Regions from separate parts of the Kineococcus sp. AC630 genome, predicted to be linked through region 2. Evidence: riboswitches for the same ligand, from Rfam matches in the RefSeq annotation. Region 2 holds a riboswitch; the other holds the start of a gene.
What was found. A riboswitch is a leader RNA that binds a small molecule or an ion and turns the genes downstream of it on or off. The one in region 2 is predicted to bind S-adenosylmethionine.
Positions count from the first base shown of each region.

Region 1 (7,163 bases), on a different contig from region 2:
ACGGGCGCGGCGGCCGTCTTGCGGCTGCGGCGACGACGCGCGGGAGCCGCGGCCGGGGCCTCGGTGGGGGCCTCCGCATCGGTCTCCACGGCGGCCGGTTCGACGGCGGGCTCGGGGGTGGGTTCCGGGGTGACCTCGACCTGGGGGGTCACCTCCGCCACGGGTTCCACGACGGGTTCAGCGGCCACCTCGGCCGGGGTCGCGACCTTGCGGGTCGCCCGACGCGCACGACGACGCGGGGGCGCCTCGGTCTCCACGACAGGCTCGGGCGCCGGCGCCACGACGGGCTCCGGCTCCGCCGCCACGACAGGCTCGGGCGTCGGTTCCACCACGGCGGGGGTGACGGGGCCGGCCGCGGCGCTGGTGTCGCCGGACACGTCGACGTGGGCCGGCGGACCGGCGGGTCGACTCGCGGCACGGCGCCTGCGGGGCCGCGTCGTCGCCGCGCCCTCGGCTGCTGCTGCGTCGTTCTCTTCGGGTGTGGTGCTCACGGGTGCTCCGCTCGCCCGCAGCGCCCGCTCCACCGGTGAACCCACGGCCGCGCGAGCGTCCTGGTCGGAATCGCCGGGTGGGTCGTCCCGCACCCGACGGAAGTCCTCTGTGTGCACCGACGGGTTCGCGCTCTTCGCGTGCTCCGTCCGTGCCGCCGGCGGTCGACGTCCGGCGTGTGGCCCGGGGCGCCTGCGAGGTCCTTCCACTGGACCGCGGCGCTCCCCGGAGCCCGCGCGCAGGGCGACGGTCTCGACAGCGGGCCGGGCGCCCGGTGTAGGGAACGCTCGACCACTGTCAGTGTCGCACAGCTCGCCACAACGGGTCCGGGCCGTCCGCGGCAACCGTCGCCAAGGGGGCCGGCGGTCCGCTAGTCTCCGATCAACACCATCCAGAGTGGCCGAGAGACCTGGCTCGACGACGCCACAGCAACCACCGCGCAGCGGCAGGTGCTCCCGCCAGGGGCGATGGAGGAAACAGCGTGATCAGCCGTACCCGCTCGACCCTGACCCGGCGCTTCCACGTCGACTTCTCGCGCACCGCCTCCACGGCGTGTCGCCAGGGCGCCCCGATGCGCCGGGGGACGCCGCGCGCGGTCTGAGCACCGCCGCCGCATCCCCGCAGCACCTCGCTCGACCTCCTCCCCCGCGCCCTCGCGCACCCCGACGGACGGTCACCGTCCGCCTACCCCCCGGAGCACACCCATGTCCGCGCCCCGTCGCACCCTCCTGCCCGCCAGCACCTCCCGACTCCTCGCGTCCCGCCGGCGGGTCCTCTCCGGAGCCCTCGGCCTCGGCGCGCTCGCCGGCACCGGCACGCTGGCCGCCTGCGGTGACGAGAGCACCTCCTCGGGCCTGAGCGCCGGGAAGGCCGTCGACCTCAAGGGGGCGACGATCAAGCTGATGGTGAACCAGCCGCACGTGCTGGCCTTCACGGACCTGCTCGGCAAGAAGTTCGCGGCGGAGTTCGGCGGGAAGCTCGAGGTCACGGCGATCCCCTACGACCAGCTCACGAGCAAGCAGATCCTGGACGTGCAGGGCGGCGACGGGGAGTTCGACGTCTTCGACTACTTCTACTTCGGCCTCGGCCAGCTCGTCGACGCCGGCGCCCTGGTCGACCTCACGGACTGGATCGGCGCGAACACCGACATCGCGACCGACGACTTCCTGCCCTCGATCTACGACCCGTACACCCTGATCGACGGCAAGCGCTACGGCCTGCCCTTCGACGGCGATACCCACGTCCTCTACTACAACACCGAGGTCTTCGAGAAGTACGGCGTCGAACCCCCGAAGACCTGGGACGACTACGACGCGGTCGCCGCGAAGATCACCCAGGACTCCGGCGGCAGCGTCTACGGCGCGATCGTCGAGGGTCAGCAGGTCCCGATGATCCTGGGTTGCTCCTTCATCAACCGCCTCGCTGGCTACGGCGGCACGCTCGTCGGCTCCGACAGCAAGGCCGCGTTCCACGGGGCGGAGGGGCTGGCCGCGCTGCAGCACCTCATCGACGTCTCCCCCGCGGCCCTGCCGACGCCGCTGCAGACCGGCTTCGACCAGGCCAACTCCGCCTTCCTCTCCGGTCAGGGCGCGATGCTCGACACCTGGACCGACCTCGGGCTGAAGGCGCAGGACCCGACCGGCTCGAAGATCGTCGACAAGTGGGGCGTGGTCACGCTCCCCGTGGGCGGGAAGAACACGACGGCGCGCACCGCGCTGGACGCCGGGTTCGGCCTGGGCGTCTCGAGCGCCTCCCAGCAGATCGACAAGTCCGCCGCCTTCGTGAAGTGGGCGACGAACCAGGAGAACAACCTGCTGCTCGCCTCCACCGCGGGTTCCGGGATCGACCCGGCGCGCAAGACCGTCCTGGACTCCACCGACTACGCCACGGCCGCGGGCATCGCGACCGACGTCATCCGCGAGGGTCTCGACGGTGACCCGCTGGCCTGGCCGAGCCAGGCCGGTGCGCCGAAGGCGTTGCAGGACCTCGTCGACCAGCTGGCGCTCGCCATCCAGGGGTCCACGGAACCGCAGGCCGCGCTCGACAAGGCCGCCGAGAGCTGGGAGAAGGAACTCGGATGAGCCAGCTCCTCGACGGGCAGCGGACCGTGCCCGGGCCGCGGCGGGGTCGCCGCGATCCTGCGACCCGGCGCGCGGTCCCCGGCCGGCACCGGCCGGGGCACGTCTCGACGTGGCTGGCCGCGCCCAGCCTCGCGGGGCTGGCGCTCGTGCTCGTCTACCCGACGGTGTTCGTCGTGGCGTTGGCCTTCACGAAGTCGTCGCTGGGCAAACCCCTGCAGCACTTCACGGGTCTCGACAACTTCGTCGACGCCTGGGAGTCGCTGGCCTTCGCGGGCTCGCTGGTCCGTTCCGTGGTCTTCGCCGTCGTGGCCGCCCTGGTCGCGACGGGCCTCGGGATCCTCCTCGCCCTGTTGCTGCACGCGCGGGGAACCCGGTTCGGCGCCGTCGGGACGATCCTCCTGCTGCCCCTGGTCACGCCGCCCGTCATGGTCGGGGTGGCCTGGAAGCTCATGCTCGCCCCGGTCGGGGGCGCGTTCGGCGGGTTGTTCTCGGCGATCGGCTTCCCCGGCGCGAACCCGTTGGGCGACAGCGTGGGGGCCTTCGCCGCGTTGATCGTCATGCACGTCTGGCAGTGGACGCCCCTGGTGACCCTGCTGGTCTTCGCGGCCCTGCTGGGGGTCCCCGAGGAACTCCGCGAGGCAGCCTCCCTCGACGGCGCCGGTGCGTTCCGCACGTTCACCTCGGTGGTCTGGCCGGTCGTCGCCCCCAACGTCCTCTCGGTCCTGCTGCTGGAACTCGTCATCGGGTTGAAGGTCTTCGACCTGGTGACCGTGGTGACCCAGGGCGGGCCCGGGGTCTCCACCATCGTCAGCAGCTTCGAGATCTTCCGGACGGGCATGCGCGGCAGCTACGAGATCGGGACGGCCGCCGCCGAGACGCTGGTCTTCGGCCTGGTCGTCGGGGTCCTCACCACCGTGGTGACGCTGGTGCGCTCGCGCGCCGTGAAGGCCGACCAGTGACCGGCGCCGTGCTGCGCCGCAGCGGTCTGCGCGTGATCCTCGCGGCCGTCGCGTTCGTGGCGCTGCTGCCCATGCTGTTCATGGTCTCGCTGTCGCTGCGCAGCGTGGACGACATCGCCAACGGCGGCTGGCTGCCGACGAACTTCGTGTGGTCGAACTTCAGCAAGGCCTTCGCGACGGTCCCGCTCTCGACGATGCTCGCGAACTCGTGGGTCGTCGCGATCGGGGCGACGCTGCTCACCTCGATCGTCGCGGTGCCCGCCGCCTACGTGACCGCCCGGGCCGGGATCCGCGGAGAACGTCTGCAGACGGTGCTGCTGGCCAGCTACTGCGCCCCGCCGATCGTGGCGATCCTGCCGCTGTACTACCTGCTCAAGCAGACGGACCTGACGAACTCGGCGATCGGGCTGGTCCTGGTCAACGGTCTGGCCAACGTCCCCGTCGCCGTGTGGTTGCTCGACGGTTTCGTGCGGCGCATCCCGCTGGAGATCGAGGAGGCCGGCTGGGTCGACGGCCTCTCCACGACGAGGGGTCTGTGGCACCTGGTGCTGCCGTTGCTGGCGCCCGGTCTCGTCGCCGCCCTGCTGATCTGCCTGTTCCTGTCCTACAACGAGTTCCTCTTCGCCGTGTCGTTCTCGCAGAGCACCTCCAGCCAGACCCTGCCGGTCGGGTTGTCGCTGTTCCAGGGTGACCGCACGGTGCAGTTCGGCCAGCAGGCCGCGGCGTCGCTCGTCGGGATCCTCCCGATGTACGTGCTCGCGGTGGTGGCCCAGAAGTGGCTGGTCGGCGGACTGTCGGCCGGAGCCGTCAAGTGACCGAGTTCGAGGAGACGTCCGTGACCGACCGCAGGATCCACCTGAACGCCTTCGACATGACCTGCGTCGGTCACCAGTCCCCCGGGTTGTGGAGGCACCCGGCCGACGAGTCGCACCGCTTCGACGACATCCGCTACTGGACCGACCTCGCGAAGCTGCTGGAGCGAGGGAGGTTCGACTCGCTCTTCATCGCCGACGTCCTCGGGATCTACGACGTCTACCAGCAGGGTCCCGAGACGGCGCTGCGCGAGTCGACGCAGGTCCCCGTGGGCGACCCGCTGCTCGCGGTGTCGGCGATGGGTGCGGTCACCGAGTACCTCGGGTTCGGGGTCACCGTCTCGCTGACCTACGAACAGCCGTACTCCTTCGCCCGGAAGATGGCGACGCTGGACCACTACACCAACGGCCGCGTCGGCTGGAACGTCGTGACCAGCTACCTCGAGTCCGCCGCGAAGAACCTCGGCCTCTCCACCCAGATCACCCACGACGACCGCTACGAGCTCGGCGAGGAGTTCATGGAGGTCGTCTACAAGTTGTGGGAGGGCTCCTGGGAGGACGACGCCGTCGTCCGCGACGCGGAGGCGGGGGTGTTCACGGATCCGGCGAAGGTCCACCCGATCGAGCACCACGGCCGGTTCTTCGACGTCCCCGGCATCGGGCTCACCGCGCCGTCCCCGCAGCGCACGCCGGTCATCTTCCAGGCCGGTGCCTCCCCGCGGGGGATCGCGTTCGCGGCCCGGCACGGGGAGGCGATCTTCAACACCGCCACGCGTCCCGAGGTCATGCGCCCCTGGGTCGACCGGCTCCGGGCCTCGGCCGCGCAGGCCGGTCGCGACCCGCACAGCGTCAAGGTGTTCACGCTCGTCACGATCATCACCGCGGCCACCGACGAGGAGGCGCGGGCGAAGTACGAGGACTACGCGCAGTACGTCAGCTACGACGGCGCCCTGAACCTCTACGGCGGCTGGAGCGGGCTGGACCTCTCGAGCTACCCGCCGGACGAGCCGCTGGAGTACGCCGAGACGCAAGCCGTCCGCAGCGCCGTCGAGGCGTTCTCCACCGCCGACCCGGACCGGAAGTGGACACCCCGCGACATCGCGAACTGGGTGGGGATCGGCGGGATGGGTGCCGTGATCGTCGGCTCCCCCACCACCGTCGCGGACGAACTGCAGCGCTGGATCGAGGTCGGTGACGTCGACGGGTTCAACTGCGCCTACGCCGTCACCCCGGGCACGTTCGAGGACATCGTCGAGTTCATCGTCCCCGAGCTGCAACGCCGTGGCGTCTACCCCAGCGACTACGAGGGGGAGACGCTGCGCGAGACGATCTACGGCAAGGGCCAGGTCCACGTGCGCGACGACCACCCCGCGGCGTCGTACAAGGTCTCCCGGGTGCCGCGGTGACCGCCCCCGACACCGCCGTGGTGTCGGTGTCTTCGAACCTCTTCGCCCTGCTCGACGTCTTCCCACCCGCGAACGGGTGGGTGTGAGGAGAACCATGACCACCAGGAACCAGGTCCTCGACGCCGCCCGCGACGTCGCGAACCACCTCGCCCTCGACGCGCTCGAGCGTGACCGGGCGAACGCCGAACCGTTCGCCGAGGCCGAACTGCTGCGCAAGGCGGGTCTGCCGAACGTGCTGCTGCCCGCGACGATCGGCGGTGCCGGACTGCCGTGGTCGGTCGCGCTCGAGGTGGTCCGGGAGATCGCCCGTGCCGACGGGTCGATCGCGCAACTGCTCGCCTACCACTACGTCAACGCGCACAACCTCGTCTGGGTCGCCGACGACGCGGGCCGGCGCCGCTGGGGTGTGCCCACGGCCGAGGACCAGTGGTTGTGGGGCGACTCGGTGAACCCCGTCGACCCGGACCTGCAGCTCGTCCGCGACGGGGACGGGTACCGGTTGCGGGGCACGAAGAACTTCTCCACCGGTGCGAGCGTCGGTGACGTCACGGTCGTGGGTGGCCTGACCGACACCGGGGAGGACCTGCTGGTCGTCGTCCCCCGCGAGGCCGAGGGTTTCGTCAAGGGCGGCGACTGGGACAACCTCGGTCAGCGGCTGTCCGCGTCGGGTTCGGTCCGCTTCGACGACGTCCGCGTCGACCCCGACGCGGTCCTCGGCTCGGCGTCGACGAGCGGGGCGTTCGGGTCGCTGGTCACGCCCGCGATCCAGGCCGCGTTCGGGCACTTCTACCTCGGGGTCACCCGGGGGGCCTTGGAGGCCGCCGCGGAGTACACCCGCACGTCGTCACGACCGTGGTTGCTCTCCGACGTGCAGAAGGCCGTCGAGGACCCCTACGTGCTCGCCACCTACGGGCGGCTCGTGGCCCGGCTGCGGGCGGCGGAGGCCCTGGGCCGCAGCGTCGGAGAGTCGCTGTCGCAGGCGCACGAGCGCGGTGGGGACCTGACCTGGGCCGAACGCGGCGAGGTCGCGGAGGAGATCGCGGCCCTCAAGGTCGTGTCCTCCGACCTGGCCCTGGAGGCGACCTCGGCGATCTTCGAGGTGACCGGGGCCCGGGCGTCGGCGAACCGGTTCGGCTTCGACCGGTTCTGGCGCAACGTCCGCACCCACACCCTGCACGACCCCGTGCAGTACAAGGCGCGCGAGGTCGGCGACCACTTCCTCACCGGCGCCCACCCGGCCTTCTCGCTCTACACCTGACGCCTCTCCCCCGCGGAAACAACACTTTCCGCCCTCGAACGCCTCCCCGGAGGGCGGAAAGTGTTGTTTCCGCCCTCCGGGTGGGGGGTCAGGGGGTGTGGCGCAGCAGCACCGCAGCGTGCGGTGCGAGCACGACGGGGATCGCGGTGCTGCCGGGC
Region 1 is NZ_CEEDMJ010000009.1:96,623-103,785, forward strand. Features, by position in the region: gene AC0I8G_RS11405 (Rne/Rng family ribonuclease) at 1-491, opposite strand, end outside; SAM riboswitch class I at 874-963, shown strand; gene AC0I8G_RS11410 (ABC transporter substrate-binding protein) at 1,194-2,570, shown strand; gene AC0I8G_RS11415 (carbohydrate ABC transporter permease) at 2,567-3,529, shown strand; gene AC0I8G_RS11420 (carbohydrate ABC transporter permease) at 3,526-4,344, shown strand; gene AC0I8G_RS11425 (LLM class flavin-dependent oxidoreductase) at 4,365-5,747, shown strand; gene AC0I8G_RS11430 (acyl-CoA dehydrogenase family protein) at 5,842-7,005, shown strand; gene AC0I8G_RS11435 (glycoside hydrolase family 27 protein) at 7,094-7,163, opposite strand, start outside.
Region 1: linked by a shared signal. The riboswitch ahead of AC0I8G_RS11410 (ABC transporter substrate-binding protein) and the one ahead of AC0I8G_RS20385 (O-acetylhomoserine aminocarboxypropyltransferase/cysteine synthase family protein) in region 2 are both predicted to bind S-adenosylmethionine.

Region 2 (7,163 bases):
TTCCGGTTTGACGACGAACAGCACGCGGACGTCCGCGGGTTTGCGACCGGCGAGCGCGGCCGCCGCCAGCACCTTCGTCCGGTAGGCCCGCACCTCCTCGACCTGCAGCGGCGCCAGCGCCAGCTGCACGTCGGAACGCGACCCGGCGAAACCCAGGCCGCGCGCGGAACCCCCGGGCGAGACGACCACCGGGTCCCCGCCGTCGAAGGGCAGCGCGTTGAGCGGTCCGTCGAGGCGGAAGTGCTCACCCCGGTGCTGGAAGGCGTCGATCTTCGCCCCGTCGGCGAAGTGCCCGGTCTCGGCGTCCGCGACGAGGGCGTCCGCGTCCCAGCTGTGCCACAACCGGCGGACGACGTCGATCCACTCCTCGGCGCGGTCGTAGGCGACGTCGTGCGCGACGGGTTCGAGCCCGACGTGGCGGGCGCTGCCGACGTCGGTGACCAGGTTGATCCCGAACCGGTCGCCGGAGAGGTGCTGCAGCGTTGCGGCCTGCCGGGCGGCGAGGTAGGGCGGGGTGATCCCCGCGTTGATCGTGGGGACGACGCCGAGGTGCCGGGTCGCCGCGAACAGGTACGGGGCGAGCAGCAGCGGGTCGTGCTTGGGCCCGCCGTAGGCGGCGCGGACCCGCAGGTCGAGGGTGTCGGGGTTGCCGAGCGAGATCGCGTCCTCGATGACCACGAGGTCGAAACCCGCGCGTTCGAGGTCACGGACCGCGTGGGCGTAGAGGTCGGGACGCGTCCAGTCGTCGTTCCACGCCTGGTAGTCCCGGCCCCAGCCCTGCGGGCCGAAACCCCGGGAGAAGAAGTACCCTAAGTGCTGCAGGCGCGTCACCTCAGACCGCCACGGGGAGCTCGGCCGGAACCGCGGTGGGGACCGTGGCGGCGAGGGCGAGCTCCAGGTCGGCGAGCAGGTCCTCGGGTTCCTCCAGCCCGATCGAGAGCCGCACCAGTCCCGGCCAGATCCCGGCGGCGAGGCGTTCGGCCTCGGTGCGGTGGGCGTGCGTCGTGCTCCCCGGGTGGATGACCAGCGAGCGGACGTCGCCGACGTGGGTCATCCGGGTGAACAGCTCGACGGCGTCGACGAAGCGTTGCGCCGCAGCCCGTCCACCCTCGAGGGTGAAGGAGAACACCGCGCCGCTGCCCCGCGGCAGCAACCGCTGCGCGACCGCGGAGGTCCCGTGGCCGGGGAGTCCCGCGTGGTCGACGCTCACGACCTCCGGACGCGCCGCCAACCAGCGGGCGAGTTCCAGGGCCGTCGACGTCTGCCGCGCCACCCGCAACGACAGGGTCTCCAGGCCCTGCTGGACCAGGAACGCGTTGAACGGGGAGATCGTCGGCCCGAACCGCGAGGCGACGACGGCCCGGGTGTGCTCGACGTAGGCCCGTCGCGACCCGTGCGCCTCGACCCAGCTGACCCCGCCGAGGACGTTCGCCGGAGCGGTCAGGTGGTCGAACCCGCTCCAGTCGAACGAACCGCCCGTGACGATCGCGCCGCCCAGGGCCGCCCCGTGCCCGGCGAGGAACTTGCTCGCGGAGTGCACGACGACGTCGGCACCGTGGTCGAGGGGGCGCAGCAGGTAGGGCGTGGCGAAGGTGTTGTCGACGACGAGCGGGATGCCGTGCCGGTGGGCCACGGCGGCGACGGCGGGCACGTCGAGGACGACGTTCTTCGGGTTCGCGATCGACTCGGCGAAGAACACCCGGGTCTCGGGGCGCACCGCCGCCTCCCAGGCCGCAGGATCGGTGCTGTCGGCGACGAAGTCGACGGTGATCCCGAGCCGGCCGAAGTTGTCGACGAGCAGGCCGCGGGATCCCTCGTAGAGGTCCCCCGCGGCGACGACGTGGTCGCCGGCGCCGAGGACGCCGAGCAGGGCCACCGTGATCGCGGCCTGGCCGGTGCCGACGACGATCGCGTCGCTGCCGTGCTCGAGGACGGCGAGGCGCTGCTCGAGCGCCGTCGTCGTGGGGTTGGCCATCCGGGTGTAGACGTAGCCGTCGTCCTCACCGGCGAAGCGGGCACGCGCCTGCTCGAAGTCGTCGAAGACGAAACCGGCGGTCAGGTGGACGGGGGTGACGCGGGAACCGGTCGCGGGGTCGGGCGAGGAACCGGCGTGGACCTGCTGGGTGGCGAAACCGTGCGGGAACGGGACGTGCGACATCGACGGGACCTTCCGGGAGCGTGAACGGGGGACCTGGCGGGCGTTCAGGCCCGACAGGTCATCCCGGCGCTGCGCAGGAGGTCGATGACGAGACGGCGCGTCAGGCGGTGTTCAGGCACGGAGCTTCTCCCATCGGTCCTGGCGGAAGCACCTACCCGAAGGCGGTTGCTGCGGCGTCGACGAGCCAGGTCTCTCGGCCGCTCTGGATGGCTCCTCCAGTGAACGGTGACCGCGGGCCCCGTGTCAAGCGCTTCACCCGGTCGCAGCGGAGGTAGCGTGCCCGCTCGTGATCCTCACCGCGATGCTCTTCTACCCCGGGGGCGAGCACCTCACGAGCTGGCGGCTCCCGGGCGGGCGCCCGGACGACTACCTCACCCACGGCTACTACGAGGACTTCGCCCGCACCGCGGAGCGCGGCGGGTTCACGGCGTTGTTCTACGCCGACGAGCTCTACGTGTGGGACCGCTTCCCCTCCGGGGTCGAGCACGTCGCCAACGTCCGCCCGGAACCCTTCGGGCTCCTGGGCGCGCTCACCCGCAGCACGGAACGCATCGGGCTGGTCGCCACCGTCTCCACGACGTGGAACCAGCCCTTCCACACCGCCCGTCAGGTCGGTTCGCTGGACTTCCTGAGCTCCGGGCGGGCCGGGTGGAACCTGGTGACCTCGGCCAGCGACGAGGAGGCGCGCAACTTCGGTCTCGACGTGAACCTGGACCACGCCGCGCGCTACCGCCGGGCGGGCGAGTACGTCGACGTCGTGCAGGGCCTGTGGGACAGCTGGGACGACGACGCGATCCGGCCCGACGTCCCCTCGGGCCGCTACGCCGACCCGGCGGGGATGCACGTCCTCGACCACGAGGGTGAGTTCTTCCGCGTCCGCGGTCCGCTGAACCTGCCCCGCCCGCCGCAGGGCCACCCGGTGCTGTTCCAGGCCGGTTCCTCCGAGGACGGCCGCCGGTTGGCCGGGAAGCACGCCGAGGCGGTCTTCGTCCCCGGCAGCGCCCCGCTGGAGGGTGCTCGGAAGCTCGCCGACGACTACAAGCGCCGCGCCGCGGACAACGGCCGCGACCCCGCCCACCTCAAGGTCCTCCCCGCCCTCTCCCCCGTCCTCGGCGAGACGCCGGAACGCGCTCTCGAACGGGTGGACGAGATCGAGGCGCTGACCCCGGACCGCCTCAGCCTCGACTGGCTCTCCCACCACCTCGGGGTCGACCTCTCGGGCCACCCCCTCGACGAACGGTTCGAGTTCGACTTCAGCGGCGGGTCGAACCAGGTGCAGACGGTGTTCGAGGGGGTCCGCAAGCTCATGGAGCGGCAGTCGGACCCGGAGCGGTTCACGCTGCGCGACCTGTACCGGACGATGCTCCGCCGCCGGTTCCTGCCCGGGACGCCCGAGCAGGTCGCGGACTGGATGGTGGAACGCTTCGAGAACGGCGCCGCCGACGGTTTCACCCTCGCGTTCTCCTCCGTCCCCGCGGGGCTCGAGGAGTTCGTCGGGCAGGTGGTGCCGCTGCTCGTGCGACGTGGTGCGCTGCCGCCGGAACTGCCCGCGGCGACCCTGCGCGAGAACATGGGGCTGCCCGTCCCGCCGAGTCGCTACGCCTGAGAGGCCTGCCATGGCCGACGCCGTCCACGAACACCCGCTCGCCGTCCTGCTCGGGATCGAGGGGCTCGCCCTGCAGCGGGCCACCACGGGTCACGGCCGGTACGGCCGGGAGTTCGTCGAACGCCGCCTCGCCGAGGTGCGCCGGCTGCTCGACGACCCCCGGTTGCGCGACGGTCTCGACGTGGCCCGGGTGCCTCCGGGCGAGGGGTACGCCGAGTGGTCGCGGCGCTACGACGTCCCCAACACCGCCTTCGGCGACGCCGACGTGGTGCTGCCCTGGCTCGACGACCTCGCTCCGGGGGACGCCCTCGACCTGGCCTGCGGGACGGGGCGCTGGTCCGCCGAGCTGGCGGCCCGCGGACACCGGGTCACCGGCGTGGACGGTTCCCCGGAGATGCTCGCGCTGGCCGGGGTCGCGGGGGTCGAGTTCCTCCCGGGCGACCTGCACGCGGTCCCGGTGGGCGACGCCTCGTCCGACGTGGTGGTCTGCGCCCTGGCCCTCTCCCACGTCCCCGACCTCTCCCCGGTCTTCGCGGAGTTCGCCCGCGTCCTGCGCCCCGGGGGGACCCTCGTCGTCTCCGACGTCCACCCCGACCGGATCCGCCGGGGCTCGATCCCGTCCTCCCCCGGCCCCCGGGGAGAGGCGCGGCGCATCGAGGGTTTCGTGCACCCCGTGGGCACCCAGTTGCGCGCCGCGCTCTCCGCCGGGTTGCGGGTGCTCGACTGCGTCGAACCCGTACCGGCCGGGTCCACGACCGGCCGACCCGGCCAGGACGCTCCGGGGACCTGGAACGAGTGGCCGTGGTCGCTCGAGGCGCTCGTCCCCGAGGCGAGCGACGCCGCCTACCTCGGGCAGCCCGCGCTGGTGGTGTGGCGGTTCACCCGGTGAGCGCCCGCAGCTGCGCGATCCACTCCCGGCCGAGTTCCCGCCCGTTCGGCAGCTCGTCGTCGCGGTCCCAGCGCCACGTCGTGACGATGGCGAGCACCAGCGCCCGGCAGTCCTGGAGGAGGTCGGGGTCGAGTCCCGGGTAGTGGTCGGCGACGTCGTCGGGTGCGTGGGCGAGGTCGAACTCGACCGGTCCGCGACAGAACGTCTCCAGGTCGACGAACCGTGGTCCCGACTCCGTGGCCAGCACGTTCCCCTCGTGCGGCTCCCCGTGGATCACCTGCTCGGGGCCGCGGCCGGCGACGTCGCGCAACCGGGTGAGGACGGCCGTCAGGAACGTGCGGTCGACCTCGGGGACCTCCGGTGTGCGTTCCCGGTCGGCGAGCAGTCGAGACGCCCGGTCGACCCGTTCGGTGACGTGCGGCACGGCGGCGTACGGCACGTCGAGTCCTCGCAGGTCCTCGTGCAGTCGTCGCAGCGCCCGGGCGTACTCCTCGGCCGAGAGGGGGCGTTCCCGGGCGGGGTGGAACTCCCAGAAGGTGACGCTGAACCCGTTCCGGACGTGGACGCGCGGTCGCACCCGCGGGTCGAGCGCCACCGCGGGGCTCCCGACGGCCGCCAGTCGCCGGGCGAGGTCGACCTCGAAGGCCAGGATCCCGTCGGACTCCGGGGCGACCCGGGCCAGGACGTCCGCGGGCAGCAACCGCAGCGTGAGCTTGTTCGAGTTCTGGAGGACGACGACGTCGCCGACCTCCAGGCCCTCGGACCCGGCGACCGCCGACGCCGCACGCACGGCGTCGGCCGTCTCCACCGGCTGCATCACGTCACCTCGGACCTGTTGGGTAGCAACCGGTCCGCGTGCTCAGAGTTCCGCGAGACGTGGGACGACGGCGTCGCCGAACGACTTCACCGTGCCGGGTTCGTAGGTTCCGTACATCCCACCGTGCAGGTGAGTCACACCCAGCGCGGCGTACTCCTTCGCGCTCTCGAAGAACCCGTCCAGGTCGTTCGGGGTGAACGGAGCCATGACGGTCTTCTCGATCGTGTCGTAGTCGCGGCCGAGGTCGTCGCAGTGCCGTTTCAGGACGTCCAGCTTGTGCGCCACGTCGTCGCCGCCGAAGAGGTTGCACGCGTCCCCGTACTGCGCCACGAGGCGCAACGTCTTCTTCTCCCCACCTCCGCCGATGAGGATCGGCGGGTGCGGACGCTTCACCGGCCGGGGGTTGCCGAGCGTGCGACCCAGCGTGTAGTGCTTCCCCTCGAACGGTTCCTCGGAGTCCGACCACACCTGCAGGCAGATCCGCAGGGTCTCCTCGAGCCGCTCGAAACGTTCCGCGGTGGGCGGGAAGGGCAGCCCGAGTCCGGTCGCCTCCCCCTCGAACCAGGCGGCACCGATGCCGAGCCAGGCGCGGCCACCGGAGAGGACGTCGAGGGTCGCGACGAGTTTCGCGAGGAGGCCCGGTTCCCGGTAGGTCACGGCGGTCACCCAGGCGAGGAGTTCCACCCGTTCGGTGCGGGCGGCCAGGAACCCCAGGGTCGTGTAGGCCTCCAGCATGGCCCGCTCGGCGTCGCCGATGGGCGGGATCTGCCAGAGGTGGTCCATGACGCTGACGCTGCGGTAGCCCGATTCCTCGGCTTCGCCGACGATGCGGATGAGGTCCTCGCGCAGGGTGGCCGGGCCGCCGGGGTTGGTGAAGTCGGAGACGTGGAGTCCGATGTGCATGACGGCGAACCTACGCCGTTCCCGTGCTCAGGTCTTGCGCACCCGGATCGGTCCCTTCGCCGTCGAGGGGTCGACGACCTTCCCGCCCTGGGTGATCTCCGCCTCCCCGGCGACGACGAGCCGGCGGGCGGCGGCGCGCGCGGGTTCCATCAGCTCCTGCCAGCCCTCGCCGCCGACGGCGCGGGCGACCTCGCTGGGGCAGATCGTCTTCGACCGCCCACGGGCGTCGAGGAGCGCACGCATGGTGGTCTCGAGCTCGGTGTCGACCGCGGACGCGGAAGACTTCGCCCGACGCCGGCAGCCGTCGGAGCAGTAGCGGACCTCGTCCCAGTCCCGTTCCCACTTCTTGCGCCAGGTGATCGTGCGACCGCAGACGACGCAGTCCTTCGTCGGCAACGTCTTCCCGCTCACCCCGTCACTGTAGGTCGGCGGCGTGCAGCAGCTGCAGGAGGAGGACTTCCGGCCAGGCCGTGCTCTCCGCCGTCACGGTCACCGGGGTGCCGTGGAAGGTCGCCCGACACCCCAGGAGCGTCGTCCGGGCGTCGGGCAGAGCGACGAACGTCGGCAGCCCGCGGACCAGCAGGGTGACCCGGTCGCCGTCGGCCGGGTCGGTGACGAAGCCGAGGTCCCAGGGCTCGACGTCGTGGCCCTGGCGCAGGGTCACCACGACCCCACCGGCGGGGACGAACCCGGCGAGCGAGGTCCTGGCGGGAACCATGCCGTCGGCGAGACCGAGGACCTGGACGCGCCACCGCCCACCCGGCTCGTCGAGGGCGTGGATCCACGTCGC
Region 2 is NZ_CEEDMJ010000021.1:60,701-67,863, forward strand. Features, by position in the region: gene AC0I8G_RS20380 (LLM class flavin-dependent oxidoreductase) at 1-831, opposite strand, end outside; gene AC0I8G_RS20385 (O-acetylhomoserine aminocarboxypropyltransferase/cysteine synthase family protein) at 833-2,158, opposite strand; SAM riboswitch class I at 2,285-2,371, opposite strand; gene AC0I8G_RS20390 (NtaA/DmoA family FMN-dependent monooxygenase) at 2,445-3,764, shown strand; gene AC0I8G_RS20395 (class I SAM-dependent methyltransferase) at 3,775-4,653, shown strand; gene AC0I8G_RS20400 (phosphotransferase) at 4,643-5,470, opposite strand; gene AC0I8G_RS20405 (LLM class F420-dependent oxidoreductase) at 5,513-6,373, opposite strand; gene AC0I8G_RS20410 (DUF3253 domain-containing protein) at 6,401-6,784, opposite strand; gene AC0I8G_RS20415 (hypothetical protein) at 6,789-7,163, opposite strand, start outside.